Regions from separate parts of the Halomonas sp. AOP7-E1-9 genome, predicted to be linked through region 1. Evidence: predicted binding sites of a transcription regulator. Region 1 holds the regulator's gene; each other region holds the start of a gene.
What was found. The regulator FNR, encoded in region 1, switches genes on or off when oxygen is low (the NO sensors DNR and NnrR bind a similar motif). The targets are predictions, from matches to a motif close to TTGATNTANATCAA.

Region 1 (10,615 bases):
CAATAAGCTCAATGCCCTGGAGGCAGGCAACCCAGCGCTTATCGTAACGGCTAATATTGGCTGCCAAACGCACCTGGCAGGCGCGAACCGGACGCCGGTTCGTCACTGGGTCGAAGTGGTAGACGCCGCACTTGCTCAATAACATCCATTAACCAACCAACAGGAAATGCCATGCAAACCAAAGCCGTACTGACGCTTACCGATATCAACAAGATACTTGATGCCGCGCAACAAGAAGCGGACAACAACCGCTGGCCGGTGACGATTGTGGTCACTGACGATGGCGGCCACCTGCTGGCGCTACGTCGCCTGGATGGAGCCGCGCCCTTTAGCGCGGAAATCGCCTCTCATAAAGCGCGTAATGCCGCTATTGGCCGCAAGGAAACGCAGGTGTTTGAAGAGATGATTAACGGTGGCCGCACTGCATTTGTTTCCGCGCCCTTCCCTGGCTTATTGTCAGGTGGCGTTCCGGTGATCGTCGATGGGCAAGTGATCGGCGCGGTAGGCATTTCCGGTGTAAAACCTGAGCAGGACGTCCAGATTGCCAAGGCAGGTGTTAGCGCGGTTGCCTGACTGGCGTAACCAACCCGTGCACATACGAAAAACCCCGGATCAATGATCCGGGGTTTTAGAATTCGTTCGGTATAAACCGAAGGTGCTTAATGGCGGACCGGACGAGACTCGAACTCGCGACCTCCGGCGTGACAGGCCGGCATTCTAACCAACTGAACTACCGGTCCACATATAAGGCACTTAACGCGGTATTACAATGACAACCATTTAAAAGGACTTTAAATGGTGGGTGGTACTGGGTTCGAACCAGTGACCCCCAGCTTGTAAGGCTGGTGCTCTCCCAACTGAGCTAACCACCCAGGGTGTTGATCTTTAATCAACGAATCTGCAAGTTATCGTGGCGGACCGGACGAGACTCGAACTCGCGACCTCCGGCGTGACAGGCCGGCATTCTAACCAACTGAACTACCGGTCCGAATAGCGATAACTGCTACAAAGTAAACCGTATGATGATGGCGGACCGGACGAGACTCGAACTCGCGACCTCCGGCGTGACAGGCCGGCATTCTAACCAACTGAACTACCGGTCCGCATTACATCATGCTGATATTACTTTGGTACTGCTTTACGTTTCCAGGCCATCTTTCGATGGTGGGTGGTACTGGGTTCGAACCAGTGACCCCCAGCTTGTAAGGCTGGTGCTCTCCCAACTGAGCTAACCACCCGCTGGTCACGTGGCGCTGCATTCTACAGAAGCCTCGCTGAATGTCAACACGTTATGTTTAAACTTTGTGATTTAAACCAGCGCGTTGCTCACATTCCCGAAGGCGTTCCATGAGCGCGGACGAAGGATGCCGCAAGTGAGGCCGCCTCGTCAATCAAAAACTCATGTTTTAATCCAGAAGCGCGCCGTGGCTTAAAGTCATGGTCACCATCAGTTAGCCAGTCAAGCCTGGTTTGAGGCGTTAATGGATAGCCAATTACTTCTTCACGCGTACCAAACGGGTCACGCTCGCCTTGCAGTACCAATACCGGACAGTGAATATCAGGCCAGTGACTTAACCGACGTTTTTCAGGCGCTTTCGGCGGATGAAACGGATAGCCCGCGGCGATAACACCAGGGCAAGCCTGCTGGCTGGCCAACATCGTCGCAATTCGTCCGCCCATCGACTTTCCGCCCACCCACAGTGGCGATGCCGCTAATGGCGCAAGCAGACGATACCAGGCAGTAAAATGCGCTACCGTGTGAGCAACCGGCGGTGGCGGGCGGCGTTTACCCTGTTGATTAATCTGCTGCATATAGGGAAAGTCAATCGCAAACACCTGAAGCCCTTGGGCTGCCAGCCCATTGATCATGCGCTGCATAAAAGATGACTGATGCCCAGCACCTGCGCCATGCGCCCATAAAATTCGCCCGATACGCGCCCGCCCCACCACTGCCAGCGGCCCAAGCCCCTCCACCAAAAAGAAGCCGGGGGCTTCAGTTTTCGCCAAGACATCTTCCAGCGCGTCTGGTGGAAGGGGCAAATATCCTGCATAAGCGTCTGGCATCACTGTTTTCTTTCTCCTGGCATTTTAATCCGCTAAACCTTCACTATTCATTCAAGAGTTTTCCGATGGCTGCTACCTTAAGGAAACACTCTTACCTGATAAAGCGTTGATGATACGGTTATTTAAAGCACGGGCAGCGAAGCCATGACAACGTTATCGGCCTCCTCTTGTTACCACTGTGGCAGCCCTGTTCCGAGCAATGCGCCTTGGCATATAACGCTGGGCGATACCACGTACCCGTTGTGCTGCCCAGGCTGCGAGGCCGTTGCCCATGCCATTGTACAGGGCGGCCTGGCGCGCTATTACCAGCAGCGCACTGAGCTGCCCGAAACGCCTGCCGGAGAGACACTCGATAGCGATGCATGGGCGTATTTCGACAGCCCTGAATTTGAGGCAAAATTCCGGAAAACGTTGCCCCCTGGCGTCGACAGTGACCAGTTAAGCGCTACGCTCGCGGTAGAAGGTATTACCTGCAATGCCTGTGGCTGGTTAATTGAACATCGCTTAAATGCGCTGAAAGGCATCATTTCAAGTGCCGTCGATTTATCACGGCATCGCCTTCACGTTAGCTGGCACCCCAGCAAGCTTAAGCTTTCCCAGCTACTGGCCGAGCTTGCCGGCATTGGCTACAGCGCCCTGCCTTTTGAGCCAGACCCTGCACAGGAACGCGTGCGCTATAAAAAACGCCTGTGTGCCTGGCGGCTGGGAGTATCGGGGGCGTGCCTTCTCGGTATCACGCTGCTCATGCTTTTTTTGCCGAGTGAAGTACGAGGGGATCTCAATACGCATACTACTACGCTGCTTCACTGGCTTCCCATGGTACTGGCAACGCTTGTCATGCTGTTTGCCACGCCGCCTTTTTTTCGACAAGCGCTTGCCGATATAAAGCGTGGCTTGTTGGGTCCGGCCGTGCCCATTACCTTGGCACTGGGCTGCGCTTACCTGGCCAGCGGCTACGCATCGTTTTTTCACACAGGGGAGCACAACGTTGGCATGTACGTTGGCATGATTGCGCTGCTCACAACGCTGTTACTGCTTTTTGGCTGCGCTCGATCATTACCCATTTTAAGAAGCCCTCAAGACACATTTAAAGGAGCCCTACCCGCCACAACCATTCGGCGTAACCCCGATAAAAGCGAGCGAATTTTACCCGCGTGTGAGCTTTGCCCAGGTGATCGTATCGTAGTGAACGCGGGGCAGCGGATACCTGCTGACGGCATTATCGAGCAAGGCGCATCAAGCCTGAACACCTCACAGCTCACCGGCGAACCGCTCCCGGTGAGTTACGCGAAAGGAGATAGCGTGCTGGCAGGCTGCCAAAACCTCGAAAACCCGCTGGTGATTAACGTAGTCCAACCGCCTGCCCATACCCGTATTGCAGTACTAAGCGCCCTAGTTGGCGCTGCTTTTACTGGGAAGCACCTGGCCAGTATTAACGCGCGCAGCGTGCACAAATGGACCGCTGGCCTGCTTATCATAACGCTGAGCGTGGCAGCCCTTTGGTGGTGGTTTAAACCGCTACTGGCATTGGATGTACTGCTTTCTCTGCTAATAGCAGGCAGTCCTTGCGCACTGGCGTTGGCAACCCCAGCGGCGCTGACGGTCGCTTACCAGCAGTTACGCACACGAGGCGTGGTGATGACGAATCCTTGCGTCCTGCTTTCATTGGCCACAACAACGCAGGCAGCAGACGAGGCGATAGCGTCTTGCTCAGACGTGGTCATACTCAGCCCACGAAGCGGGCGCGCCGTAGAAACCCTTGGCATTGCGCGCGCCACGCAGCGCTGCATACAACACTCAATGGGTATGGCGGCCTCCATCAGCGTGATAGCGCTTTGCCTGGCGGCAGTAGGCGTTCTATCGCCGTTTGGCGCCATCACGGGCGCTGGCGTCAGTGTGCTTGCCGTCATTGCTAATACGCTACGCTTTTCACACAGGCTATCTACTTCCAACGTATCCACCTCCCATTTATCCACTTCAGCAGTCAAAGGCGTGCCATGAACCCGACCGGGCTTGATCTTCCTCCGCTTATCGCCGCGTTCGTGTTTGGATTGATGGGCGGGGCCCACTGCATCGGCATGTGCGGAGGCGTCATGAGCGCATTAACCTTTGCCATTCCGCCCAGCATGCGTAGCTCGGCGCGTATGGGCGGCCTACTGCTAAGCTACAACTTGGGCCGAATATTAAGCTACATGACGGCAGGCGCGCTGGTAGCCGCGTTGGGCACCGTGCTTTCGCCCTCACTGCTGGCGCGCCAGTTGTTGCAAGGCGTTGCAGCGCTCATGCTGATTCTCATGGCGCTGTATATTGCTAACTGGTGGAAAGGGCTTTTGCGCGTGGAAGCCGTGGGCAAACGATTATGGCGTCACCTTGAGCCCTGGGGCCGACGCTTGATGCCGGTGGTTCATTTCCCCCAGGCATGCGCGCTAGGCGCCATTTGGGGCTGGCTGCCCTGTGGGCTGGTGTATTCAATGCTGGCCTGGAGCCTGGCGACGGCCCGGCCGCTTCAAGGGGCTTTATTAATGGGCGCTTTTGGCCTGGGCACCCTGCCTACACTACTGGCCACAGGACTTGCTGCACGCAAGCTTAAACATCTTATTCGTCACCCCGCGACAAGAACCATCGCTGCGCTCGTCATTATCGGCTTTGCCGTATGGCAGCTTTGGGCACTCAACATGCACTCAGGTGGGCATTCAGGCGGACACTCACACGCCAATCATTGACCTGGCGCAACGCACTACAGCGCTATGTTCTCTAGCCTATCGGTAGCTTTTAAAACGTATTTTCAGCTACCGGAGCGCCTCTTCATGCCTGTATGTGCCACGGCTGTCCCCTCATCCGTTACTGCTACCGCGTCATCCAGCACCCGCTGGGATGACGCATTGCTGCGCCGTTATGATAAAAGCGGCCCACGCTACACCTCCTACCCGACGGCGCTGGCCTTTCACGAAGGGTTTACCGCCGAAAATGCGACCCAGGCCATTGAGCGCAGCAACGCAAGCCAGCGCCCGCTCTCCATCTATGTCCATATCCCGTTTTGTCGCAAAATCTGCTTTTATTGCGCGTGCAATAAAATTGCCACGAAGAACACCGCCCTGGCCGAGTCGTATCTCTATCGGCTAGATCGTGAGATGGTCCTGACGGCCCGTCATCTGGATACAAAGCGCCCTGTCAATCAGTTGCACTGGGGCGGAGGCACCCCTACGTTTCTTTCACTGGAGCAGATGGGCGACTTGATTGACCGCCTGGACGCACGCTTCGGTCTTTCAAACGCACCAGAGCGTGACTACGCCATTGAGATCGACCCGCGCGAAGCCGATGTTTTAACCCTGCGCCACCTGCAGTCTTTGGGCTTCAACCGCCTGAGCCTTGGCGTACAGGACCTGGACCCACGCGTTCAAAAGGCGATTAACCGTCATCAGCCTCGCGTGCTTACCGAAACACTAATGGATGAAGCACACCGGTTGGGCTTTCTCTCGCTGAATCTGGATTTAATCTACGGTCTGCCCTTTCAAACGGAAAGGAGCTTCGCCAAGACGCTTGAACAGGTGATCGCGTTAAATCCGGCGCGTTTATCCGTGTTTAATTACGCGCATTTGCCTGAACGCTTCAAGCCTCAGCGACGTATCAGCGTGGATGACCTGCCAGGTGCGGATGAAAAGCTTTCGATTCTGCGTACGACCATCGACATGCTGACCGCTGCGGGCTATCAACATATTGGGATGGATCACTTTGCCAAACCCAATGACAGCCTGGCGGTTGCCCAAGCCAACGGCACCCTACAGCGCAATTTTCAGGGCTACTCCAGCCATGCCAGATGCGATCTTATCGGTCTGGGCGTGTCAGCTATTTCCCGAATAGGCGATAGCTATGCGCAAAACCCTACTGACCTGGCTAGCTACGAAGAGAACCTGGATCAAGGTCGACTGGCTACCGTGAAAGGCGTACGATTAAATCAGGATGACCTAATACGAGCCGACGTTATCGAACGTTTAATGTGCGATATGCGCCTGGATTTAGCAGCGGTTAGCCGGCAATGGCAGGTTAACGCCAACGACTACTTTGCCAGTGCGCTGGAAAGCCTACGCACTGCTGAACAGGACGGGCTAATCGTTCGCTTGGATGATACGCTTGAGGCGACGCCAATGGGCCGTTTACTGATTCGCCAACTGGCCATGGCGTTTGATGCTTACCTTCCGGGGCACTCAGGCCAACGCTACTCAAGAATCGTTTAACCGGCGGCATCAACGCCTGCGGTAGATAGCCATTTAGGCAAAAGAGAAACAGGGAGATAGTCATGCTACCCTCGACAAGCCAACGACGCTCGCTTCTTCAAGAAGCACGCTGTCAGACCTGCAGCCTAAGCTCGCTTTGCCTTCCACTAGCGCTTGAGCTTGAAGGCATGGGGCAGTTTGATGCCATCATCAGACGCCGAGCACCGCTGAAAAAGGGCGAAACACTGTTTCGTCAAGGCGACCGTTTTACCAGTGTGTATGCCGTTCGCTCAGGCAGCCTAAAACAGGTAACCAGCGAAGGTAATGGCAACGATCAGCTCACTAACTTCTTTTTGCCCAGCGAGCTTGTCGGATTGGACGGCATTGACGAAGAGCACTACCCAGGCAGCGTGATTGCCCTTGAAACCACCACCATCTGCGAAATTCCCTTTGATCGGCTGGACCTGCTTTCAGAGGAGCTGCCGGAGCTTCGTGGTCAGCTGTACCGCAGTATGAGCAAGGAGCTTCGCGATGACCGGCGCATGATGCGCCTGTTGTCGCGCAAAACCGCCGACCAGCGGCTGGCCAGTTTTCTACTGACGCTTTCAGAGCGTTTTCGGCGTCGGGGTTACTCGCCTTACAGCTTTAGGCTTTCAATGGCGCGTGCGGATATCGGCAATTATCTGGGGCTGGCGGTTGAGACGGTCAGCCGTATCTTGAGCCGTTTTCAGCAGCAAGACGTGGTGGCCGTCTCAGGGCGCGAGGTTAACATCCTCGATATGCAGCGGCTTATAGCGCTTGCTGAAGAGGAAGAGCCGGTGATTAGCTCACGTTAAATGCTTCAATACGCCCCGCCATGAGTGCTTCCTGTTTGGCTTCCAGTCCCGCAAAGTCAAACAGGTCGCGGTCAGCTAGCTGCGAAGGCGCGACGTTAGTGACCGCTTTAAACATGCTTTCCAAACGCCCCGGATACTTTTTGTCCCACTCGGCCAGCATTTCCTTAACGACCTGACGCTGCATGTTCGGCTGCGAACCGCACAGGTTGCAGGGAATAATCGGGAACTCCATCAGGCGCGAAAACTCCGCAATATCCGCCTCTTTACAGTAGGCCAGCGGACGAATCACGACATTCTTGCCGTCATCGGAAAGCAGCTTGGGCGGCATTGCCTTCAGGCTGCCGCCAAAGAACATATTCAGAAACAGCGTTTCCAGAATATCTTCACGATGATGGCCAAGGGCGATCTTGTTGGCGCCGATTTCTTCGGCAAACCCGTAAAGCGACCCGCGCCTTAACCGCGAGCAAAGCGCGCAAGTTGTCTTGCCTTCCGGCGTTTTTTCTTTCACTACCGAGTATGTATCGCGCTCCAGAATGCGGTACTCCACGCCGAGTTTTTCCAGATACCGGGGCAGTATATGCTCAGGAAAACCAGGCTGCTTTTGGTCCATATTGACCGCCACCAGTGAAAAATTCACCGGCGCATTGCGCTGCAGGTTGCGTAAAATCTCAAGCATGGTGTAGCTGTCTTTCCCCCCCGACAGGCAGACCATGATCCGATCGCCTTCATTGATCATTTGGTAATCGATAATTGCATTACCTACCTCGCGCCGCAGCCGCTTTTGCAACTTGTTGAATTCGCGTTTCTGTTTGGCATCCTCAAGCGCCGGCTGGCCTTGCAGGTCAGGCGTCGGTGCAACGGTTGCCGCGGCGGGGTCAAAATGATCAAGGTGTTGCATGATATAAGCACTGCCAATGGTAGAAGGAGCAGCCGCTATTCTAACAATACTCCCGCCGTTCACCCAACTGGCAAAATCACGTCGTTACTATGATCATAACTACGGTCATCACTATGGTTATCAATACGGTTATCAATACGGTTATCAATACGGCCATCGGCACAGGCACCACTACGCTAGAAGCTAACCCGACTGCGTCATATCACGCTGTAAGCGCATATACAGCAAGGCGCTTGCGGTGGCTTTACCTAGCAATCTCTGGGTCGAGATAGTAGGCACTTGCCAGCAGGCCAACGCCTCGGAAAACGGTTGGGAAGACTCCACTAACGGGTGTAAACGGCGCAATTGGCGTTGATGCAGTTTGGCCACATCGACCTGAACATTAGGTAGCCCAAACCCGAGGTGCGCTCTAAAGGCTCTATTAAGCATGCAAAACTGCTGGTCCAGTTGCCACCCGACCAGCGGCCGGTTGCCAATAAAATCGGTAAACGCATGCAGTGTCTCGGCACAGAGGGGTACCGCCGTGGCGGGATTGTAAAGCTGCTGATGCTGGCTTGTGTGCACTTGCTGTTGATTAAGTACCACAGCAGCCACACTTAATACCGGCGTTTCACCGGGTAGTGATTCGCAAGCCAGCGCCACTAGCTCTTCCCCCATATAGGGCTGGAAAAGCCAGGCGTAAGGCGAATTCGCATAGCGGCGCCGATCTCGCTCACGCTTAAACATTCTGCGCAGCGTTTGCCCCAGCAGTGCCATGCCTTTTTTGCTGCCTTGCATAGCGCTGCTCATGAATACTCTAAATGGTAACGATAGGAGAGGCGCTGTTTAAAGTCTTTAACGATATGTAGCGACTCGCGCAATAAATCGCGCTCAAGTGACGAGAGCTCTTGCACCACCACGTGATTGGAGCGCGCATCGTCCATATCCTGCCCGCTAAGTTGCTGTTTAAGACGCAGCTCGGTCAACAGTGAAAGTGCCTCTCCTAAATCATCAGCTGTGCGCCGTTCAAGGCGGCCATCATCAACCAGTGCCTCCAACCTGCCCAGCGTCGAGGTTACGCTGATGCGCCGCTCAAGCGCCATGGTACGTACACCGTGGACAATCGGAAAAATGCCGCCTTTTTTGATATCGATACCGTGCTGAGGCTTTTTAAGCGAACCAAAAAGCGTCAGCGGTGTTGAAAAACGCAGAGCCGCACGCGCAAAGTAGGAAAGCAGAATTTCATCATGGGCACAGCGCGCAAATAGCGCCTCGCGCACGCTTTCAAGTAAACATGGATTCCCTGCCATTGAATGAGCATCCAGCATAATGGCAAGTTTCATTAAACTATCGCCATCGCGCACGTTGGCCCATTGAGCAATACGCTTCTTCCACTGAGAAACGCTGGCAACCCACTCGGGGTTAGAGACCATGATATTACCAGGGCACGGCGGGTAACCCAGTTTTATGAGCGTCTCGGTTAAGGCCTGCATATCATCGGCGACACTTGGCCACTGGGCGTCGTCGTCTAAAATCAGACCGTTATCCTGATCCGTTTTCAAAATTTGCTCGCCGCGCCCTTCACTCCCCATCACCATCAGGCAGCTATGCTGATGATGCTCCTCATTGATAACAAAATCCCAGGCCTTGCTCATAATCCGGCCATTCAAGGCCGCCAGCAGGTCCATGGCAAAATTAAGCTTAACGCCTTGTGCCATAAGGGCTGTGACGAGTTCAGGGGTACGATGACTAGCAACTGCCAACGTTTCCAAGTCATCAGCCTGCTCCACCTGCAGACTAACAACGTAACTTCGGCTGGAAAAATAACTCAGCACATCCGTCAGCTCGACCACGCCTTTTAACGCGGCCTGCTCCATCACCACAACGCGGGTAACCTTGTGCCGAGTCATTAACACCAGGGCTTCAAACAGGTACTGCTCAGGCGTTACCGTGACAAGGGAGAAGTGCGCCACCTGACCCACCAGAGTGGCTGACGTGAAGCCGCTCACGACCAGGCCATTGAGCAAATCGGTTTTCGTCACCATGCCAAGCTTGCCTTGGGTTTCCACCAGCAGGCTGTCAGCATGGCTTTCGTTAAGCTTTTCAACCGCCCCGGCAATAGTGGTAGAAGCATCCATCAGCAGGGGCGCTCGCATACATTCACTAATGCGGGCCAGCATAAAGCCTGCCATGGTGACGCCACCGTCGGCGCGCTTTTCTGTCAACAAGCGCGCCTTGTGAGCAAGTGACTGCCTAAAGAACTGCTCAAAAGGAGGGTACTGGCGACACAGCTGGCTAAACAGAAGGCTGGGCATGGTGTAGCAAAGGCACTCCTGCTCAGCCTGAAAACGGTAGCGGCTTTTTCCGTTCAAGATGCTAATGGCGCCAAACAAGTCCCCTGCCGTGTAGTGCCCAATGTGAGCACTTGCCGCAGGCAAGGAGGGGTCTATCTCAGCGACGTCTCCCTTATGAATAAGAAAAACGTAAGCACCCTGCTCGCCCATTTCCAGGATAATGTCATCGCGGTCAAAATAGGCAAGGTCCATGCCTCGACGAACATGCTCGCGCCCCGTGTCATCAAGCAACGTAAATGGCAGTTGGGACAGATCAACATCAACCATGGG
Region 2 (10,615 bases), on a different contig from region 1:
CCCTGACCCATTTGCCCAACAGTCGAGGCGATAAACGGCAGCCCTGCCACACACCCTATCAGTGCATGATTGGTGTAGCCCATTTGCTGGCCCAGGAAGGCGGGGGTTGCTGCGGTATAAAAACCGAACACCATAAAACCAGCAAACGCTGCGATAGCCGCGGGTATAAAAACGCTGCGCACCTCAGAAGGGATTTTAGGTGTTTGAACGCGAAGCTTGATATTCGCTGGGCGCGTAACCGTTTCAGGCGCTCGCCAGATACACACCACCGCTACCAACGCTAACGCGAAGTGAATAGCAAACGGCAGCACCAACGGTGCCGCAAACAGCACGGCCAGCGCCCCCGCAAGTACCGGCCCGACACCTAACCCGACCATATTGGCGGCGGTAGCAACCAACGTGCTGGAGCGCCCCCAGGAACGTGGTGCCAGCTCCATGACAGCCACGGTGGCAGTACCCGTAAAGATACCCGCCGAAAGCCCCGAAAGTACGCGGCCGGTAAGCAACATGCCTAACCCATCGGCTTGCCAAAATACGATATCGCTTACCGCTGACAGGAAAAGCCCGGCAAGCAGCAGCGGCTTACGCCCTAGCTGATCAGACCATTGCCCGGTAATCAATAACGCTGAAATGACCCCCACCGCATACGCCGCAAAGATGACGGTAATCATCAGATCCGAAAAACCAAATTCATGCTGATAGATCGGATAAAGCGGCGTGGGCAGCGTGGTGCCCACCATGGTGATCATGAAAGCAAGCGCCGCCCCTAAAAATACGCCTGCGCGCCGCGTATCCGACGCTTGAGAAGAGCTCATAAATGTCCTTATCAAAAATAAAGAGATCCACCTTCTCAGAAGGCGAGTCGAGAATGGAAACTCACATAGCCAACGAACGTTAATGGATGCGTTTTATATCACCGCCAACTGCTCTTGGGCCAGTTTGGCAAAGTGCGTGCGTGAGGGCTTTAGCCCTTTCACCGAGGGCCACGCCAACCATGCATCGGGCACCATAAAGCCCGGCAGCGCCTCGCGCACCCAACGGGCCAGGGCCTGATCTTCGCCGCTTTGCGCCTGCCAATCAATAAAGGCAACGGGGCGCTCACCCCACTCGGGGTGTGGCACAGCAACCACCAGCGCTTGGGCGACGCTAGGGTGATCCACCAACCGCTGTTCGATGCTTTCCGGCTGAATGTTCTCACCGCCGGAGATAAAGCCGTTATCCAGCCGCCCTTCAACCACCAGTTCCCCCGCAGAATTGAAATACCCCTTGTCCCGAGTGGCAAACCAACCCTCATCATTTAGGGTTGGGTCCAGCGCACCGTTATTTAAATAGCCGCTAAACAGGGTATCGCCCCGCACCTGTATTTCATTGTTGATGATCCGAACATCGCGCCCCGGAAGTGGCTTGCCGACAACACCTGGTGCCGAGGGAGCACCGGTACAGACCTGGCTTGCCATTTCAGATAGCCCATAACTAACTTTTGGCGCCAGCCCCAGCGAGGTCATGTGTGCCACCAGCGGTGCGGGGATTGCCGCGCCGCCCAACAGCAGTTCGCGCAGCTGTGTCCTGGCGGGGTCAAAGCCCGCTTGTAATAAGCGCCAGAGCTGAGTGGGTACCAGTGAAAGGTGCGTAATAGGCTGTTGTTCCAGGCGTGCAGCCAGCGGCGCATCACCATCATCCAGAATGACCCGGCCACCTGCGAGAAATACGCGAAAGGGAATCGCGTAGCCGCCAATATGAAACAGCGGTAGCGACAACAGCCAGCCGCTTTGTTGATCAACCGGAATTAAGGTCGCCGAGCCTCTGGCCGAGGCCAAATGATTCCCCAGCCGGTGCAGTACCGCCTTAGGCATGCCGCTGGAACCCGAGGTAAAAATCGTGTTACAGCGCTGATCGGCATTCAGCTGCACCGCTTGTTCGGTCATTAACTCTTCGGAAAAATCGAGGGTAATCGGCGCTGGAGCCGATGACGTTACCTGCGCGTCACCCTGCTCGCCTTCCGTATAACAAATGCGGCTGGCCTGCAGGCGCTGGGCAAGCGCGTGCTGATGGGTGCCTGGAAAGGCCGGGTTAAGCGGGCAGAAAACCACCCCGACACGCAGACAAGCCCAGGCCAATAATAACGAGGCCAATGCGCCTTTGGCCGGGGCCATTAATTTGTCCCCAGGCTGAACCCCCTTTTGCGCCAGCTGTCGCGCCAACGCGGCGATACGCCTATCGAGCATTCGATAGGTAAGCGTCACTGAGCCACTGTGTAGCGCAATATGCTGCGGAGTTTCAGTGGCCCAATAGTTAATGGGGCAAGGTTGCATCACGCGGCACGCTCCTGGTTATTCCTGCATATCTTGATAGAGGCACGTCAAGCGCCCGGCAACGACATCACCTGCCGTGGTGGTTACCCGTTCAGCCAGCCAGTTTCCGGTATCCAGCCCCGGTGGTTCTTCGGGCGCCCATTGGCAGGCCAGCCGAGCCAGCAAACCCAAGCCAAGGTCAGACTCGAAACTTGAGGAAATAACCACCCGCAGATTATCTGTCCGCGCCCGCTGTACAAGTGCCTCGCAAGCGCTTAATGCGCCTATCAATGTAGGCTTAATCACCAGGGCGGCAATATGAGGATGGGAATACCAGGGCGCGTTACGTGACAACGTTTCATCCAGCGCAATCTTCACACCCGCTGCATCGGCCACGGCAATGGTGTCAGCAAACGTGGAGCAGGGCTCTTCCAGGTAGTCGATCTGTTCACGCGGTAGCTGTCGACAAAACCGCGTGGCCTCTTCCCTTGTCCAGCCGCCGTTGGCATCCAGAATCAGTTGGGTAGCGGGCAGCTTTTCAGCCAGATTGGCGATCAGCGCTAGCTCGTCGCTCATTGCGTAACGCGCTACCTTGAGTTTGAGGCGCGAAGGTGGCGGCTGCCCGCCCTTGCGTATGTTGTCTAACGCGCTATCCAGCATCGCGATCAGCGATACGGGCTCGCCTTGTAATAGTGGGTAAGGCGCTAACGCGGCGGGACAATGTGGGGGCCAAACGTGCTGTGCACAGTCGAACCCGAACTGTACCGAGGGGAGCGTGGGCACTGCTTCTTCACCGCGCTTCAAGGCGGTTAGGCAGGCCCTGCTTTCGGTCTCGGCATCGGTTAAGGTTTCTGCTGAAAAACCAGGCAGTGGCGCAATGTCACCCCACTGCCCGTTAATCGACACCAGCAGCCCTTCTCGCTGCGTGATCCGCTGGCCGTTAAACAGCAGCGGCTGGCGAAGTGGCAGCGCGTAGCGGTAAAGCGCTAATGGCATTAAGGGTTACGCGGATAACGTGAGAAATCCGGGGGCCGCTTCTCATTAAACGCGTTACGCCCCTCCTGGCCTTCATCGGTCATGTAATAGAGCATAGTGGCGTTACCCGCTAGTTCCTGCAGCCCGGCCTGGCCATCGCAGTCGGCATTCAGTGCCGCTTTCAAACAGCGTAGCGCCATTGGGCTGTGCTGCAGCATCTCCCGGCACCAGCGCACGCTCTCTTTTTCAAGCTCATCCAGCGGCACCACGTGGTTGACCAGGCCCATCTCCAGCGCTTGCGCAGCGCTGTACTGGCGGCACAAAAACCAGATTTCGCGGGCTTTTTTCTGACCCACAATGCGCGCCATATACGAGGCACCGTAGCCGCCGTCGAAAGAGCCTACTTTGGGTCCGGTCTGGCCAAAAACCGCGTTATCCGCCGCAATGGTCAGGTCACACATAAGATGCAACACATGCCCACCACCAATCGCGTAGCCTGCCACCATGGCGACAACCGGCTTGGGGCAGGTACGAATATCACGCTGAAAATCCAGCACGTTCAGGTGATGAGCACCCTGCTCATCCTGGTAGCCGCCATAGTCACCGCGAATGCGCTGATCACCGCCGGAGCAGAACGCTTTATCGCCTGCGCCGGTGAGCAAAATCGCGCCGACGCGACTATCGTGACGTGCGCGACCAAGCGCCTGAATCATTTCGCTAACCGTCAAGGGGCGAAAGGCGTTACGCACCTCTGGGCGGTTGATGGTAATGCGTGCAATGCCCTCTTTAGAGACATGATACCGAATATCCTGGTAGTCGCCGGAGTGGTCCTGCCACTCAACCGGTTGATAGAGTTCCGCTTCTGTAAGTCCGTGGATCATTCAAAGTTCCCTGATTCATTAGGTATTGGCGTCTTTCGGGCTTAGCGCAACATACCTGCCACGGCCAGCCCTAGTGCCAGAAGGCTTAACAGCGCCGCAGCGCCATACATCAGCTTTTTATTGGTGGTGTCGCGGCCCAAAATAAGGTCAAACATTCCGTGGCGCAGGCGATGGGCGGCATGAAAAAGCGGCAAACAGACCGCCGCGCCAACAAACAGAAAGCCTGGCACGCTGAATAGCAGTCGCGATGCCCGCTCATGGCTGAGCGCGTCGGCAGGTAGCCAGCCCAAGGGAAGCAGCACGGCAAAAAACAGGATGGCAGAGGGCAGTAACACGGCAAAACAGACGCCGCCTGCACTGAATAGTCCCCACCATAGCGACTCATCGTAGGCCTGGTGGTGGGGAAGCTGATTCGTGCGCTGACTGCCCGCGCCTGACGCATTCATGGTTGGTTTAGTCATACAGACGCCCTCCCAAACAGCCAGATGAACAACAGCAGTACGGCCAGAACGCCCGCCCACTGTCCCGCCACAATCGCCTTATCCGGTAGTTGGTAGTTACCGATGCGCAGCGGCATAACGCGAGGAAACAGCACAAAAAAGGTCACCGCGTGAAACAGGCTGGCGGCTAGCGCCAAAAGGTTGAGCAGCAAAACGATGGGAGATCCCATAAAGGCGATCCATCGTTGCCAGCTATCTGGGCCCTGGAGCAGCGCGACCATGCCCGCCAGTAGGCAGAGTAGGAAAAAAACCAGCGGTAACACCGTCGCTTCACGCAGCATATAGAGTTTAAAAAAGCGGAGTTTCAGCCACCAGTTACGTTTTAACGGCACAAAGCGTTGCGATGTCGACTTATCCATACCCTTTCTCCTAGCCCTTAAACAGCGCAATTAGCGTGTGCTTAGCGGACGCCACTTTGCTCTGATTGATAGCCGCCGCTGGGTCAACGTGTTTGGGACACACCTTTGAGCAAAAGCCCACAAAGGTGCAGCTCCATACGCCTTCATGACGGTTCAATTCGTCCATTCGCTGCGTGCTACCGTGGTCACGGCTATCCAGGTTATAGCGATGCCCCAGCGCAATGGCTCCTGGGCCAATAAACTCAGGATTAAGCCCAAACTGCGGGCAAGCGGAGTAACAAAGCCCACAGTTGATACAGTTAGCGAACTGCTTGTAACGGGCAAGCTGCCGGGGCGACTGGCGATAGGTTTCTGGCGCCTTCGGGTCAAAAGGCTTTACCGGGTTGTCGTCTATCAGATAGGGCTTAACGGCGGCCAGGTGATCGAGGAATATCTCCATATCAACCACCAGGTCGCGCTGCACGGGAAAGTGCGCCAATGGTTCAATGCGGATCTCATCGTCGAAGTCGCGCAGGAAGGTCTTACAGCCAAGCTTGGGGACGCCATTCACCATAACGCCACAGGAGCCACAGATCGCCATGCGACACGACCAACGGTAGCTCAGAGTGCTGTCGAGCTGCTCTTTGATGTGATTCAACGCATCCAACAATGAGGTGCTGTCGTCGACTGGCAGCTCATACTCCTGCCAATAGGGCTCGGTAGAGTTGTCGGGTAAATAGCGTTTGACGCTGATGCGCCGGGTGGATACCTGCTGAGTACTCATGCCTTGCCTCCCTTGGACGCATCCCCATAGGTACGTTCTGCGGGCGCGGAAAAACGCACGTCTACTTCCTGCCATGCCAACCGAGCGTGTGCATCGCCTTGATAAAACACCTGGCTGTGCTTGAGGTAGTTAATGTCATCGCGCGTTTGCATACCGTCATCCAAGCGCTGGTGAGCGCCACGGGACTCACGCCGCTCCAGTGCACCAAGGCAAGATGCCTCGGCAATATCCAGCCCGTAGCCAAGCTCAATGCACTCAAGCAACTCTGTGTTGAATATTTTGCTGGTGTCGTTGACACGAATCTTCTGATAGCGCGCCCGCAGTTCACGAATCGTCCCCAACGACTGCCGCATACCCTCTTCGGTACGATAAATACCGCAGCCACTCTCCATGGCCTGCACCATGGCATGCTTAAGCGTCACCCACGTCTCGCCGCTGCCCTCACCATCACAAAGATGCGCTAGTTTTGCCTGCTGATGGGCAGCTTGGGTTTCCAGAAGGTGCGTGTCTGCCCACTCGGTTTGCGCCGCGCGCTGGCTTGCCTGCTCCCCTGCTAAACGGCCAAACACCAGCAGCTCAGTGAGCGAGTTGGAGCCTAAGCGATTAGCACCATGCAGCCCAACAGAGGCACATTCACCCGCCGCATAAAGCCCGGCAACCGACGTTTCACAGTAGGGATTGGTTTCAATACCGCCCATGGTGTAGTGCACCGCCGGGCGGATAGGGATCGGCTCTTTGACCGGGTCAACGTTAATGTAGGATTTAGCCAGCTCGCAGATAAAGGGCAGGCGCTCAAGAAGGTAGGCTTCGCCCAAGTGGCGCAGGTCAAGATAGACCACATCGCTATCGCCAAAGGTGCCAGTGCGGCCCGCCTGCTGCTCCTGCCAAAAGGCCTGTGAGAGCTTATCGCGAGGGCCCAGCTCCATGTACTTGTTTTCCGGCTTGCCCAGTGGGGTTTCCGGGCCCAGCCCGTAATCCTGAAGGTAGCGGTAGCCATCCTTGTTGAGCAAAATACCCCCTTCGCCACGACACGCTTCGGTAATTAAAATGCCGGAGCCGGGAAGGCCCGTGGGGTGATACTGAACAAACTCCATGTCCCTAAGCGCCACACCGTGGCGATAGGCCATCGCCATCCCGTCGCCAGTCACGATCCCTGCGTTGGTATTAAAGCGAAACAGGCGCCCGGCACCTCCTGTTGCCAATATCACGGCTTTGGCGCGCAGCAGAATAAGCTCGCCGGTGGCCACTTGAAGGGCAATGACGCCAATAACGGCCCCTTCGTGCACGGCAAGATCAAGGACAAAATACTCATCGAAGCGCTCAATTTGGGAATATCTGAGCGAGGTTTGAAACAGGGTATGCAGCATGTGAAAGCCGGTTTTATCGGCGGCAAACCAGGTACGTGCGGTTTTCATGCCGCCAAAGCGGCGTACCTGCACATTACCATCCTCCTTGCGGCTCCAGGGGCAGCCCCAGCGCTCCATCTGCACCAACTCTTGGTAGGCATGATGCACAAAATAATCCACCACGCCTTGCTCAACCAGCCAGTCGCCACCCGACACAGTGTCGTCAAAATGCGCCTGATACGTATCCTCCTCGCTGGTTACTGCCGCCGCACCGCCCTCAGCGGCAACGGTATGGGAGCGCATAGGATAGACCTTGGAAATCAGAGCGATGCTTTGAGAAATGCCCTGTGCCTTAGCGCTTTCTGCCGCGGCGATAGCGGCACGCAAGCCTGCGCCGCCTCCACCCACAATCACGATATCGAAATCTCGATGCTGCATGATGCTCCCTTTCTGTAGCCAGGCCAAAGGCGGTAGTGGCGACACGCTTCGATGCGGTGTCTTTTGGTTGAACTTATCACACTCCAGGTACGTGCTATCCCCGCATGCCAAGCTCTATTGACGCATATCAAGAAATACACCTTTAAGACAGGCGATGCTTTAACAAGAGTAGTTACGTTTAATTTCTCATTTATTAATTTTAATAAAGAATTCCAACTACAATTTTTAACTATTAGTCGCTATCGCCATTCTCTGCAACGTATGTAACCGCAAGCAGATGAAAATCAACCACGATAGCAGTGAAGAGATTCGGCTGCTTTCGCAGCCCAAAAGAGGGGCAGCTTGATATGAACAGTAGTGTGCAATCGGCATTTGACTGGAAGTTGTTGGCGCCGCTTGTAGTGGCCATTATCGTTGCGTTGATACCCACGCCTGAGGGAGTTGCCCCTCACGCCTGGTACTTCTTCGCTATTTTTTTGGGCTGTGTGGTGGGGCTGATTTTTGAACCCTTGCCAGGCGCGGTCATTGGGTTAATCGGCGTGACCCTGGTGGCGCTGCTCTCCCGCTGGGTGCTGTTTTCACCCGAACAGCTAGCGACCGAAGGCTTTAATGCTGCCAACCAGGCCTTTTCATGGGCAGTTTCGGGCTTCACCAACTCGACAGTATGGCTGATTTTTGGCGCGTTTATGTTCGCGCTGGGGTATGAAAAAACCGGGCTAGGTAGGCGCATATCACTTTGGCTGGTCAAGGCCATGGGCAAGCGCACATTAACGTTGGGCTACGCGGTAATGATCGCCGATGCGGTGCTAGCGCCTTTTACACCTTCCAACACGGCGCGTAGCGGGGGCACCATTTATCCGGTCATTCGCAATCTGCCGCCGCTTTACGACTCCCAGCCCAATGACCCCAGCATGAAGCGCATGGGCAGTTTTCTGATGTGGACAGCGATCACCTCTACCTGTGTGACCAGCTCGCTGTTTCTAACCGCGCTTGCCCCCAACCTGTTGGCCATTGCTCTGACAGAAAGCGCTACCGGTATTCATATTAACTGGGGGCAGTGGTTTATCGCCGTAGCGCCCGCTGGCATTCTGCTGCTGTTGCTGGTCCCTCTGCTCTGTTACTGGCTCTGCGCGCCAGAAGTGAAAGCCGGTGAAGAAGTGTCCAACTGGGCGCGGGATGAGCTGAACAAACTGGGGGCGCTTACTCGCAACGAGATACTGCTGGTCATCATGGTCGTCTCTGCGCTACTGCTGTGGATTTTTGCGGGCGATGTTGTGTCCGCCTCCCTGGTAGGCCTGGTGGTGATTTGCTGCATGTTGCTGACCGGCATCGTGAGCTGGAACGATATCCTCGACAATCGAGCCGCCTGGAATACCTTTGTGTGGTTTGCAACGCTGGTGGCGCTGGCAGGCGGGCTAAGCCAGGTCGGATTCGTCAACTGGTTTGGTGGCGTGGTGGGTGAACAAATCAGCCACTTTAATCCCGTCATGGCGATGGTGGCGCTCACGGTGATCTTCTATCTCCTGCACTACCTGTTTGCCAGCGTCACGGCCCACGTTACCGCCCTGTTGCCGGTGATGCTGGCGGCGGCTTCCGGTATTGCAGGGCTGGATATGCAGATGTTTATCCTCCTGCTGCTCCCCACGCTGGGCTTTATGGGCATTATCACCCCCTACGGCACCGGCCCAAGCCCGGTTTACTATGGCAGCGGCTATCTGCCAAGCGCCCTTTATTGGCGGCTTGGGGCTATTTTTGGTCTGCTGTTCTTAGTGGCCTGGCTGGCTATCGGTTTGCCGTGGCTGCTGTTGATTAACTGACTCCAGGTGAGCGAGCCGTTTAGCCGAGGCGTTGATACCATCGGCTAATCGGTTCGGCGATGCTTTTTGCTTGCTCTGTATGCAGGTTGTGCCCGCCTTCCAGCGCGATAGGGTGCACGCGAGGGGCTATGTTAGCCAAGCGGGCGGCAAGTGTGTGAAATTTAGTATCCTGCCGACCTGAAAAGTAACCAATGGGAAGTGACGTTTCAGCCAGCCACGGCCACTGAGAGGACTGCCTGCCGAGCGACGTGCTTCGCAGCATTGTCGCCACGGACGGGCCATGATTGGCCAACCGCCGTTCAATCTGCCGCGCTCGCTGCGCATGTGTAAGGTCAGCAAAGACGGGCTGCCGATACCAGTCGGTAAGCACGCGTTCAAGAGGTTCCTGCGCAAAGCGTTGTGCCCAGCGTGCATCATGAGCCATACGCTCATCGCGCTCGCTTTCGGGCAAGCCTGGATGAGCGCTCTCCAGCCAAAGCGCCTCAAGCCCCGCAGGTTGGCGGCGGGCGTGATCAAGCGCCAAACGGCCTCCCAGCGAGTAGCCCAGCAAGCAGTAGCGGTGAATATCCTGCGCGGCCAACGTACCGGTTAGCCAGTGGTGAAAAGCGGAGAAAGAGTCGACCGCCACCTGGTGATTTTGGCCGTGGCCCGGTAAATCCAACGCCAGGCACGGCACATCTTTCAACGCGGCGATGACCTCCGCCCAATCGTGGCGATCACCTAACAAGCCGTGCAGCATAACCAGCGTTGGGCGTGGCTGGGCGTGCGCTTCATATTCAGCCTTCATGGTTATCGCGCCTACCTAGCGTTGCCGCCAGTGCCACAAGATCGTCTGCAACCTGCTGATGTGGCACGTTAAGCTCAATCAGTGTAACGCCCCTTTCCAGGGCTCGGGCATAGGCCGCATCGAAGCTCTCCAGCGAGCCAGGTGCGGCGTAGGCAAGCCCAAACATTTGCGCCGCGTACTCAAAACTCAAACCGTGTGGCTGACGGAAATAACGCTCAAGTAGCGCACCTTCCTTGGGCACTGGCAGCATATGAAAGATGCTGCCGCCATCATTATTGAGGATGATCACCACCAGCGGCTGAACGGCCTGCTTCAGCAGCGCCAGGCTATTAAGGTCATGCAGCGCGCTGATATCGCCCACAATCAGCGTGGTGGGCTGGTCGCTGGTAGCGCTGGCGCCGTAGGCCGTGGCGATCAGCCCATCGATACCGGAAGCTCCGCGGTTGGTGAACACCCGC
Region 3 (10,615 bases), on a different contig from region 1:
AGGATTGGTTAATGAAATGCCTGCTTGCTGCTGAGATCGGTGGTTGTACCAGCCGATGAAGTCGGTGGCGTGCTTCATGCTGGTGCGCCGCGCAAACAAGCTACCTGCCTGCTCCTGGTACTCTCCCCATACCGGGTCCTGCGCTTGGGCATACCCTTTTGCCGAAGAGGGGCGGGGGCCGGGGATAAAGCCCAGGTAATACTTGCGGTCAGGACGAATGTGGCTTTTAAAGGAAGACTCCTGCTGAATAAACGCCATTTGTGTCGCAATGGACGTTCCCCACTTCTCCTGAGAGTCGCGTGCGTAGTCGTACCAAGTGGGCTGTTCGCGGAAAATTTCGCAGATATTGCTCTGGTCTTGTGGTGGGTTGGGGGCAAAGGTCGCACAGCCAGAGAGCAACAACATACACGCTAACCCTACCGCGTTGCGCAGAGTTAGCAGTGAAGATGAAAGCGTAGCGTTAGAATTATCAACAGGGCGGAGCATGCAGAGTTCCTTGTGGATAACAGCGTCATTGATAACAGGGCTATTGATAATCGTGTTATTGATAGCCGCCAACACTAATACTGTTTAAGGGCTAGAGTTTATACGTACTAAAATCAGATTGTTATTGGTCGTTAGCGTAACAGGATTTCCAAACAGCGGCGCAGCCGCTGAGCCTCCCGTGCCAGCGTTTCGCCTGACAACATACCCACGCCCATTACCAGGCCCGTACGAAGATCATGCCTGGCACACACAGGGCTTAGCGGGCGCACAATTAAATGCTCCTTAAGTAACGCCTGAGCAAGCTGCACGTCGTTGATAAAGGACTCAAACTCTATGCACAGACTAATTGCACTGCTGGGTGGCGAAATACGCCGTACAAAGGGGAGCGTGCGTAGCTGGTCGTGCACCACCTGCTGTCGGCCAAGATAATCGCGCTGAATACGGCGGCACCAAGCATCCAGGTCACCATCGAAAATAAATTGGGCAAGCACGGCTTGATCCAGCATGCGTCCCTCACGAAACAGCTCGCTGCGCAGGCGATTCATGGGCCCTGATAACTGGCGGGGGACCACCAAATAGCCCAGCCGTAGTCCCGGGAACATCATTTTGGAAAAAGAGCCAACCAGAAAGTGACGCTCAGACTGTGGATCAAACAGCAGATTGGTATGGTCGTCGCGGCTGAACTCGTAATCATCTTCAATGATGTACGCAGGCGCTAACGCATCACATAGGCGCTGCTTGTCGTGGGCACTGGTAGGCACACTGAGCGGATAGTGGTGGGAGCCGGTGAGATAAGTAAGCTGCACAGGGCCAGACGTTGCGGGCAGGCTATGGCCTTGGCCGGGCTGCCACGGCAACATTTCAATATTTAACCCTGCAGCGGTAAATACGTTGCGAGCTCCCCAGTAGCAGGGCGATTCCATTATCACGGTATCTCCCACATCCGCCAAGGCCACGGCGCACAGTTCAATGCCGTTGTGCGTTCCGTCGGTAATAATAATCTGATCAATGTCGCAGCGAATATTGCGCCAGCGCTCCAAAAAATCGCGTATCGCACGCTTTAACGGCCCGTAGCCGCCGGTCGAGTAGGAGAGCAGCAAGGCGTTTTGCGGCACGGTCACACTGGCATACAGCTGGCGCCACTTACGCATGGGGAACTGGGCGATATCCGGGATGCCGGGCACAAAAGCCCCGCTTTGGATAAGGCTGGCGCCTGGGCTGTGGAGCACTTTCTGCGCACGTTGGGAAAGCGGGCGTTCCTGATGAATAAGTACAGCAGGTTTCGTCGTTGGTTTTCGGGTCCAGGTGCCTTGGCCATGAGCCGTTTTAAGCAACGCTTCGTTGAGTAGCGTATTGATCGCTAATGCCAGCGTCTGACGGGCGACACCCAAGCCTTCCGCTAACTTGCGGTGAGCCGGCAAGCGCATCCCCGAAGGCCACTCCTGGGTAATCGCATAGCGCAGTGCCTGTTCGATACGCACCTGCTTGCTCAGCCGTTCAGGTTGAAGTGCATAAAGATGCACAAGTTGGTGCACGACCTGTTCACGCTCCATTAAAAGCCCCTTTGCCGCCTTCAAAAGCCCTAATAGTGCCGGCTTTCAAACGATTAACGCGAGTCGATTGCGCACCAATATGGTGCAAGCTAAAAGTGGTCTAGTTAAACACAAAAGTGGTGTATACGCGTTCTGCGTCCAGCCTGCTAGCGTGTTTAGATACCGTTTAAACGGTATCAGGATACTGCGCCATAGAGCGCCAACGACAACATCCAATAACCTGCAGGACTCTTGCCATGAACACTCCCTCTTCTGAACAGGATAAGCTCGTCCGGGTACTCGCCCGTGGTGATGTATTGGCACTCGCCTTTGGCGCCATGATTGGCTGGGGCTGGATCGTTCTTACCGGCACGGCAATTCAATCGGCTGGCAGCCTGGGTGCTATTTTAGCCTTTATCGTGGGCGGTTTAGCCATTGTACTCGTGGGTCTGACCTACGCCGAACTTGCCTCCGCCATGCCCAAAGTGGGCGGTGAGCACGTTTACAGCTATCGTGCCCTGGGCCATTTGCCCTCCTTTTTATGCACCTGGGCGATCATTCTTGGCTACTTAAGCGTGGTGGCGTTGGAAGCCGTCGCACTGCCCTCGGTTATCGAACACCTAGCGCCTAATTACGCCGTTGGGCACCTGTGGACGATTGCCGGCTGGGAAGTAAAAGCCACCTGGGTGGCCGTAGGTGTAGGCGGCTCACTCGCCATGATGCTGATCAACTACTTTGGCGTTACGACCGCCTCGCTGGTACAGAAGGTGGTTACCGGCATGATTCTCCTGGCGGGCGTGATGTTTGTGACTGGTGCCTTGTTTGAAGGTGAAACCATCAACATGCTGCCGCTTTTTGCCCATGGCGATAACGGCACCGTAGCTGGAATCATTGCGGTGCTGGTCATGGTGCCCTTCCTGTTTGTGGGTTTTGACGTGATTCCCCAGGCCGCAGAAGAGATCAATCTTCCTTATAAGGCCATCGGCAAGGTGCTGATGCTCTCGGTCATTCTGGCGGTCGTGTGGTATGCGCTGATCATTCTGGCGACCAGCCTTGCGCTTGACAGTTCTGAGCTTGCCGCAAGCTCCTTAAGTGTACCGGACGCCATGGGCGCGCTATTTAACGCTCCCTGGGCCAGCAATCTGATGGTCATGGCCGGTATCGCGGGCATCATTACCAGTTGGAACGCGTTCTACATTGGCGGCTCGCGGGCCATCTATGCGCTGGCTAAAGCCGGCATGCTGCCGGCCCCCTTTGGCAAGCTGCATCCACGCTATAAAACGCCTACCAACGCTATCTTTCTGATGGGCTTTCTTTCCTGCATCGCGCCATTCTTCGGCCGCCCGGCGCTAGTGTGGATCGTTAACGCCGGAGGTCTAGGCATCGTGATCGCGTACCTCTTTGTAGCCATCTCCTTTATGGTGCTGCGCGTTCGCGAGCCGGATATGCCGCGACCGTTCCGTATCCGTCACGGCAAGCTTTGCGGCACCCTGGCCATCATTCTGTCCTTCGGCATGGCCTGTCTCTACCTGCCGGGCAGCCCGGCCGCGTTGAGTGGTGCAGAGTGGAGCATCTTCGCTGGCTGGTCGGTACTGGGCATCGCGCTGTATATCCATGCGCTCTTCACCTATGGCCGCGCCTATAGCGACCGACACATGATGGCGGATCTGTAAGCCGTCCTACGACATTCACAGGAGCATTGCATGAGCTTTATCGAACAGTGGTTGCACGAAGCCGTCCCCGCCCTAGTAGGCGGCGAGTGGCGCAAGAGCACAGAGACCTTTGCCGTGGATAATCCTGCCACCGGCGAAACCATCGCCCGTGTGGCAGAGCTTGGCGCGGAAGATACCCGTGATGCGGTCGCCGCTGCTTATGAAGCAGGTAGCGCTTGGCGCGCCACCCCGGTCAAGCAGCGCTCAGCCCTGCTGCGTCGCTGGTTCGAACTGATCATCGAGCACGCCGATGATCTCGCCCGCTTGATGACGCTTGAGCAGGGCAAGCCGCTGGTAGAGGCCAAGGGTGAAGTCACCTACGGCGCCTCGTTTATCGAGTTTTTCGCTGAAGAAGCCAAGCGCATGGCCGGGGAAACCCTGCCTAGCCACGGCGCCGACAAGCGCTTGTTAGTACTGCGTGAGCCGGTCGGCGTTGTTGCTGCGATCACGCCGTGGAACTTCCCGCTGGCAATGATTACCCGCAAGTGCGCCCCGGCTCTTGCCGCCGGCTGCACCGTGGTGATTAAGCCCGCTGAAGCGACGCCCTTAACCGCACTGGCGGCGGCTTATCTGGCGCTGGAAGCGGGCCTGCCCGCGGGCACCATCAACGTGGTGACCGCCTCCAAACCCGCAGAAGTCGGCGAAGTGCTGACCACCGACCCACGCGTGCGTAAGGTGTCGTTTACCGGCTCCACGCCGGTGGGCAAGCGTCTGCTGGCCCAGTGCGCCAGCACCGTGAAGAAGACCGCCATGGAGCTGGGCGGCAACGCGCCGTTTATCGTGTTTGACGATGCCGACGTGGACGCTGCGGTGGACGGTGCTATCGCTTCCAAGTTCCGCAATGCCGGGCAAACCTGCGTGTGCACCAACCGTTTTCTGGTCCAGGACGGCATTTACGATGCGTTTATCAGTAAGCTCACCGAGCGCGTGAAAGCGTTGAAAGTAGGCGATGGCCTGGCAGACGGCAGCGTGATTGGTCCGCTGATCAATCAGGCCGCGGTCGATAAAGTGCAGCACCACGTGGACGACGCCATGCAGAATGGCGCCCGCCTTATGTGCGGCGGCGAGCCTCATGCAGCCGGCGAGCGCTTCTTTACGCCTACGGTACTTGCCGATGTGACGACCGCCATGGCCGTGGCCGATGAAGAAACGTTTGGCCCCGTCGCGCCCGTGTTCCGGTTTACGCGCGATGAAGAGGCCATCCAGATGGCCAACGATACGCCGTTCGGCTTGGCAGCCTACTTTTACGCCACCGACTATCGCCGTATCTGGCGCACCATGGAAGCGCTTGAGTACGGTATGGTTGGCGTTAATGAAGGCTTGATCTCGACCGAGCTGGCGCCGTTTGGCGGCGTGAAGGAGTCTGGCCTTGGCCGTGAAGGCTCCCATCACGGTCTCGATGAATTTACTGAATTGAAATACGTCTGCGTCGGCGGCTTATAAGGGGAATGAACATGACTAATCACGAACTGAACGAACTCAAAAACCGCTATGTGGCCAACGGCGCAGCGACCCCGAATACGGCCTTTGCCGAGCGTGCTGAAAACGCCGAGCTTTGGGATGCCGACGGTAACCGCTGGATAGACTTCGCGGGCGGCATCGGCGTGCTCAACCTGGGTCATCGCCATCCGAAAATCGTTGCCGCGGTTGAAGCGCAGTTGCACAAGGTCATGCACACCAGCGCTGCGGTCATCTCCTACGCGCCTTATGTGCAGTTGTGTCAGAAGTTGTGTGAACTGACCCCGGTACGTGGCCCCGAGCGTAAAGCCATGCTGGTCAACACCGGTGCCGAAGCGCTGGAAAACGCCGTGAAGATTGCCCGCGCCGCCACTGGCCGCACCGGCATCATCACTTTCGATGGTGCCTTCCACGGCCGCACCATGATGACGCTGGCCATGACCGGCAAGGTGCTGCCCTACAAGAACGACTTTGGCCCGATGCCGGGCGACGTATTCCGCGCCCCGTTCCCGAATCCGCTGCACGGCATCAGTGAAGAGGCGTCACTCGATGGCATTCGCACGCTGTTCAAGACCGATATCGCCCCGCACCGCACGGCGGCCATCGTGATCGAGCCGGTACAGGGCGAAGGCGGTTTCTATATTGCTTCACCCGAGTACCTACAGGCGCTGCGCGCGCTGTGCGACGAGCACGGCATTCTGTTGATTGCCGATGAAGTGCAGTCTGGCTTTGCGCGCACCGGCAAGTTGTTTGCGCTGGAGCACAGCGGTATCGAAGCGGATATTCTGACCACCGCCAAGAGCCTGGCCAACGGCATGCCGCTGTCTGCTGTCGTGGGTTCGGCCAAAGTAATGGATGCCTCCGGCCCCAACTCGCTGGGCGGCACCTACAGCGGTAACCCGCTCTCTTGCGCCGCGGCGCTGGCGGTGATCGAAGTGATCGAGGAAGAGAATATCCTTGAGCGCAGCGCGCAGATGGGTCGCCTGTTGGCTGAACGTTTTGGCGTATGGGAAGAGCGCTTTCCCGCCGTGGCGCACGGCCGCCAGCTGGGCGCCATGGCGGCATTCGAGCTTTTGGATAGTAACGGAAAGCCCGACACCGACTTGACCGGCGCACTCTGCGCCAAGGCGCGCAAGAATGGCCTGATTCTGCTTTCCTGCGGCTTCTACGGCAACAGCATCCGTATTCTGGTACCGTTGACTGTGTCAAGTGAGGTGCTGGAAGAGGGCTTGAGCATCATCGAGCAGTCGCTGGAAGCGCTTGGCTAATACGCCGCGTTAGGCATGCATCTATAGCCCGCCCCCGCCAACAGCATTCGCTTGCTGGGGGGGGGGCGGGCTAGGGCATCAACAGACGACAGCCAATCCGCTGGCTGCCACCTGCCGACCAGGCAACGAGAAGGTTAATCCAGAACTTCAGGCTTGTTGGCATCTGCTGGTGTTGGCAGATAATAGAGCGTGGGCACTATCAGCAGCGCAAGCAGTTTTCTTCACAAGCCTAAGCTGTTCGTTACTTGATGGTGACGTTACCATCAAGTTGTCGCCGCGTAACTAACTTGGCAGGACCAACCCAGCAGGAGAGTTGTCATGTATATCGCAATGAACCGTTTTCAGATTGCCCCAGGCCGCGAAGAGGATTTTTTGGAGGTGTGGCGTAAGCGTGATTCGCACTTGAGCGACGTGCCCGGTTTCAAGCAGTTCAACATGTTGCAGGGCGCAAGCCAGGAAGAGCACACCGTGTTTATTTCCCACAGCGTATGGGAGTCGGAAGCGGCTTTCCGCGCCTGGACCCAGTCAGAGGCGTTTCGTAAGGCTCATGCGGGCGCCAAGTCACCGGAAGGTATCTACCTGGGGCCGCCCAAATTTGAAGGGTATGAGGTCGTGCTTTAAGCACGGGGCAAGCGGCTTGGCCTCTTTAATAGAGCGCTAGGCCGAGTGAGAGCAGTACACTGTAAATCAGCGTCGATAGCGCGGTTTTTTTCAGCATGCCGGTAAGCGTTTCACCGTCGGTAGTGTGGTGTAGCGTTCTGGCAGCGTCTGCTAACGGTTTGGCAACCAGCAGGCAGCTCCAGCTAAGCCAGGGGGCGGGCAGTGCGACCAGATAAATCACGGTGAGCAGTAGCGCCATTGCCAGCAATATCCAGTGGTAGGTAATGGCGTTAGCGCGGCCCAAGCGCACCGCCAAAGTGATCTTGCCGTTGCGCGTGTCACTTTCGATATCGCGCACGTTATTCACGTTCAATACAGCGGTTGCCAGTAACCCGCAAGCGGCCGCGGGCAGTAGTGTAAGCCCGTCCAGTTGTTGTGCATGCAGGTAGTACGTGCCGAGCACCCCTAACAAGCCGAAGAAGATAAAGACCGCAATATCTCCCAGCCCCCGGTAGCCATACGGCGTGCCGCCCAGCCCTACGGTATACGTGACCGCGGCCAGCAGCGCGGCAGCACCCAGAAGAATAAAGATGAGAATGGACGCCCACTGATTGCCAAAAGCCGTCAGCAGTAGCAACAGTCCACACAGGGCGGCAACGACCGCCATCACCACCATTCCACCGCGCATAGCGCGAGGGCTCAGTAACCCTGACGAGACAGCGCGAACCGGGCCTATGCGCTGGTGATCATCCGCCCCCGTCGCCGCATCGCCGTAATCATTGGCCAGGTTTGAAAGCACTTGCAGGGCAATCGCCGTTAGCAGGGCAAGGAGTAGCACGCTCGGATTAAACCCTTGTGCGTGCGCCGCAAGGCCTGAGCCAAGCAGGATAGAGGCACATGCCAAAGGCAGCGTACGAGGCCGGGCCGCTAATAACCAAACCTGGAACGGGCGGTGCTTGTCGGGTTGATCCATTGCTTCGGTGTCCTGGTCGTGATGACGTTAAATGACTAAAAGGGCGTGCGTAGCTATGTATTATTAAGTGCTAAAAAGTAGACCTGCGTCAAAAGAAGCAGCGGTGTCTTATCACAAACTATTGTTAATCCCTCTTAACAGGAGTTAATTTGATGATCGGCGACTTATTTAGACAAAGCAAATATGCAGCGCTTGTTTGGCTAGCCTTCCGGCTTTATCTTGGGATTACCTGGCTCAGTTTGGGAATCGGCAAACTGACGGGCGGTTTTGATGCGCAAGGGTTCCTGAGTAACGCGGTGGCGAACCCTGTAATGCGGGAAGGGAGCATGGTGTATCCCAACTACGTTGCTTTTTTGGAGCATTTTGCGCTGCCCTATGCGGGTATGTTTAATGTGGTGATCCCGCTGGGGGAGATACTCGTGGGGTTGGGTTTGATCGTGGGGGGGCTGACCTCTTTTGCAGGCTTCTTCGCTATTGTGATGAATATGTCGTTTCTAATGGCGGGTACGGTCTCCACCAACCCGTGGATGATTGCGTTAACCTTTTTCTTACTGGTAGCGGGCGCGAACGCTGGCCATTTTGGGGGAGACCGTTGGGTCTTACCCTATATCAAACAGAGGCTGGGCATTACGCGCCGCACCCGATTTATCTGAGACGCGGGGCCACTGATTGTCTGAACACATGCGCTGGGTAACAGGCAGCAGCGTCGCTTACGGGTTGGCGCATATGAACAGCCAGAGCGCTGTCGCTGAGCTTATGGACCGGCTTGATGCATTGTCTGTGCCGTCCATCCAAGGGGTTATACGCCTGAGCGTGCCTTGCCGCGTTGATAGCCTGATGGGATGGTTGGACGCGCAAACGGTTTTTCCGCGCGGCTACTGGAAAGCGCGAGACGCTGGCGCACCGGAGTACGCGACGCTAGGCATGGTGAGCGTCACCGATTCGCTTGAGACACTACAGGCCGACCTTGCCAAACTCGCAACCTTGCCTGGTGAGCAGCCGGACTATTTCGGCGGCATGGCGTTTGATGCTACGTCGCCCGGCTGGGAAAATTTCAAAAATTGCTGTTTTATATTGCCGCGTGTTGAACTTAAGCGCTCACAACAGGGGGCGCTACTGACGCTCAATTTGCGCTTTGACGACCGTTGTGGCGACCTTGAAATAGCCGAAGCACGCGTCTTTTTAGCCAGTCTCCAGCAAGAACAACCGCTGCCCCCTCTGCGTCCGCATGCCTATTTACGTTATGACTCCCCTGCCCAGCAGGCGTGGTCAGCGTGGGTGTCCCAAGTGGCCCACGCTGATCAGCTGTGCCATACGCCCAAAGTGGTGTTATCGCGAGAGACGCGTTTGGTTATCGCGGATGACGCATCGAAAACGCCATCGCCCTGGGCGCTGCTGGGCTGCTGGCAGGCAGAGGCGGCGGCGTGCTTTCAACTGGGCATTCAGTGGGATTCAGAGACCGCCTTTATCGGTTGCCCACCGGAGCGCCTTTATCAGCGAGAAGGTACGCAGCTGGTAACCGAGGCGCTAGCGGGTACCACCCATCGTGGCGCTGATGCACGAAAGGACCAATACCTTGCCGAGGCACTGTTGGTAGATACGAAAAACAGCCTGGAAAACCAGTGCGTTTATGAGGATATTCTTACCCGGCTTGAGCCCTTGTCTCGCGATGTTCAAGCCGGGGAGACCCATGTTCTTAAGCTGCGCTCTGTGCAGCATATCCGCCGCCTTATTCATGCCGAATTGCATCACACGGTGACGGACCAGGCGCTGCTTGCCAGTTTGCCGCCTACTCCAGCGGTAGGCGGTGTTCCTCGTGCATCGGCGCTGGCGTTTATCCGGCAGCACGAACATCACCAGCGGGGTTGGTATGCGGGTGTATTTGGCCGGGTGAGCCTGGCCAGTACGGAGCTTGCGGTGGCGATCCGATGCGCTCATATCGGCGCTAATGAGATTCGCCTTTATGCCGGTGCGGGCATTGTCGCGGGCTCTCAGCCTGATGCAGAGTGGCGTGAGCTGGACAACAAAATTGCCGACATTATGTCGCTGCTCAACATGGGGTAATACCAATGACCGCGAACGCCATGCCGCGCGGCTTTTCGCTTCAGCACGCTACCTTTAACCATGTGTGGGCCGCATTGCTGCTTGAGGAGCTTTACCGCTTGGGCATGCGCGACGTTGTGCTGGCGCCGGGCTCACGCTCGTCGCCGCTCACCATGGCGGCCAGCGAGCATGCCGGGCTTCGCTGCCACTGCCATTTTGACGAGCGTGGCCTGGCCTTTATGGCACTGGGTCTTGCGCGCGGAAGTGGCCGCCCGGTAGCGGTTATCACCACCTCGGGCACGGCGGTTGCCAATCTGTATCCTGCCGTCGTAGAAGCCAAGCTAATGGGTGTGCCGCTGGTAGTGCTCTCAGCCGACCGCCCTATTGAGTTACTGGATAACGGCAGTAACCAGGCCATCGACCAGCGCGACATCTTCGCTCGTCATACCGTGATGCATCACGATCTTCCGCCCCCTGGCCCTGAACTGAGCGCCGCGTTTCTACTCAGCACCGTTGATCAAACTATTGATCAACAGCAGCGTA

Region 2: the regulator FNR is predicted to act here: its motif matches at 7,671-7,684, upstream of frdA (fumarate reductase (quinol) flavoprotein subunit).
Region 3: the regulator FNR is predicted to act here: its motif matches at 8,108-8,121, upstream of ACT3R4_RS03315 (1,4-dihydroxy-2-naphthoate polyprenyltransferase).

What each region holds. Positions count from the first base shown of each region.
Region 1 covers NZ_JBQSVC010000002.1:109,990-120,604, reverse strand. The annotation lists gene glcF (glycolate oxidase subunit GlcF) at 1-142, shown strand, start outside; gene ACT3R4_RS02220 (GlcG/HbpS family heme-binding protein) at 172-573, shown strand; tRNA gene ACT3R4_RS02215 (tRNA-Asp) at 664-740, opposite strand; tRNA gene ACT3R4_RS02210 (tRNA-Val) at 797-872, opposite strand; tRNA gene ACT3R4_RS02205 (tRNA-Asp) at 912-988, opposite strand; tRNA gene ACT3R4_RS02200 (tRNA-Asp) at 1,027-1,103, opposite strand; tRNA gene ACT3R4_RS02195 (tRNA-Val) at 1,163-1,238, opposite strand; gene ACT3R4_RS02190 (alpha/beta fold hydrolase) at 1,327-2,064, opposite strand; gene ACT3R4_RS02185 (heavy metal translocating P-type ATPase metal-binding domain-containing protein) at 2,209-4,065, shown strand; gene ACT3R4_RS02180 (sulfite exporter TauE/SafE family protein) at 4,062-4,787, shown strand; gene hemN (oxygen-independent coproporphyrinogen III oxidase) at 4,872-6,299, shown strand; gene fnr (fumarate/nitrate reduction transcriptional regulator Fnr) at 6,362-7,114, shown strand; gene ttcA (tRNA 2-thiocytidine(32) synthetase TtcA) at 7,101-8,012, opposite strand; gene ACT3R4_RS02160 (DNA polymerase III subunit epsilon) at 8,196-8,789, opposite strand; gene ACT3R4_RS02155 (putative nucleotidyltransferase substrate binding domain-containing protein) at 8,798-10,612, opposite strand.
Region 2 covers NZ_JBQSVC010000003.1:133,396-144,010, forward strand. The annotation lists gene ACT3R4_RS03250 (MFS transporter) at 1-815, opposite strand, end outside; gene menE (o-succinylbenzoate--CoA ligase) at 909-2,312, opposite strand; gene menC (o-succinylbenzoate synthase) at 2,331-3,287, opposite strand; gene menB (1,4-dihydroxy-2-naphthoyl-CoA synthase) at 3,287-4,147, opposite strand; gene frdD (fumarate reductase subunit FrdD) at 4,189-4,608, opposite strand; gene ACT3R4_RS03275 (fumarate reductase subunit C) at 4,605-5,006, opposite strand; gene ACT3R4_RS03280 (succinate dehydrogenase/fumarate reductase iron-sulfur subunit) at 5,017-5,769, opposite strand; gene frdA (fumarate reductase (quinol) flavoprotein subunit) at 5,766-7,553, opposite strand; gene ACT3R4_RS03290 (anion permease) at 7,901-9,370, shown strand; gene menH (2-succinyl-6-hydroxy-2,4-cyclohexadiene-1-carboxylate synthase) at 9,390-10,157, opposite strand; gene menD (2-succinyl-5-enolpyruvyl-6-hydroxy-3-cyclohexene-1-carboxylic-acid synthase) at 10,147-10,615, opposite strand, start outside.
Region 3 covers NZ_JBQSVC010000003.1:144,768-155,382, reverse strand. The annotation lists gene ACT3R4_RS03345 (transglycosylase SLT domain-containing protein) at 1-486, opposite strand, end outside; gene ACT3R4_RS03340 (aminotransferase-like domain-containing protein) at 618-2,039, opposite strand; gene ACT3R4_RS03335 (APC family permease) at 2,276-3,691, shown strand; gene ACT3R4_RS03330 (NAD-dependent succinate-semialdehyde dehydrogenase) at 3,722-5,173, shown strand; gene gabT (4-aminobutyrate--2-oxoglutarate transaminase) at 5,185-6,456, shown strand; gene ACT3R4_RS03320 (heme-degrading protein HmuQ) at 6,775-7,077, shown strand; gene ACT3R4_RS03315 (1,4-dihydroxy-2-naphthoate polyprenyltransferase) at 7,103-8,029, opposite strand; gene ACT3R4_RS03310 (DoxX family membrane protein) at 8,182-8,682, shown strand; gene ACT3R4_RS03305 (isochorismate synthase) at 8,699-10,093, shown strand; gene menD (2-succinyl-5-enolpyruvyl-6-hydroxy-3-cyclohexene-1-carboxylic-acid synthase) at 10,099-10,615, shown strand, end outside.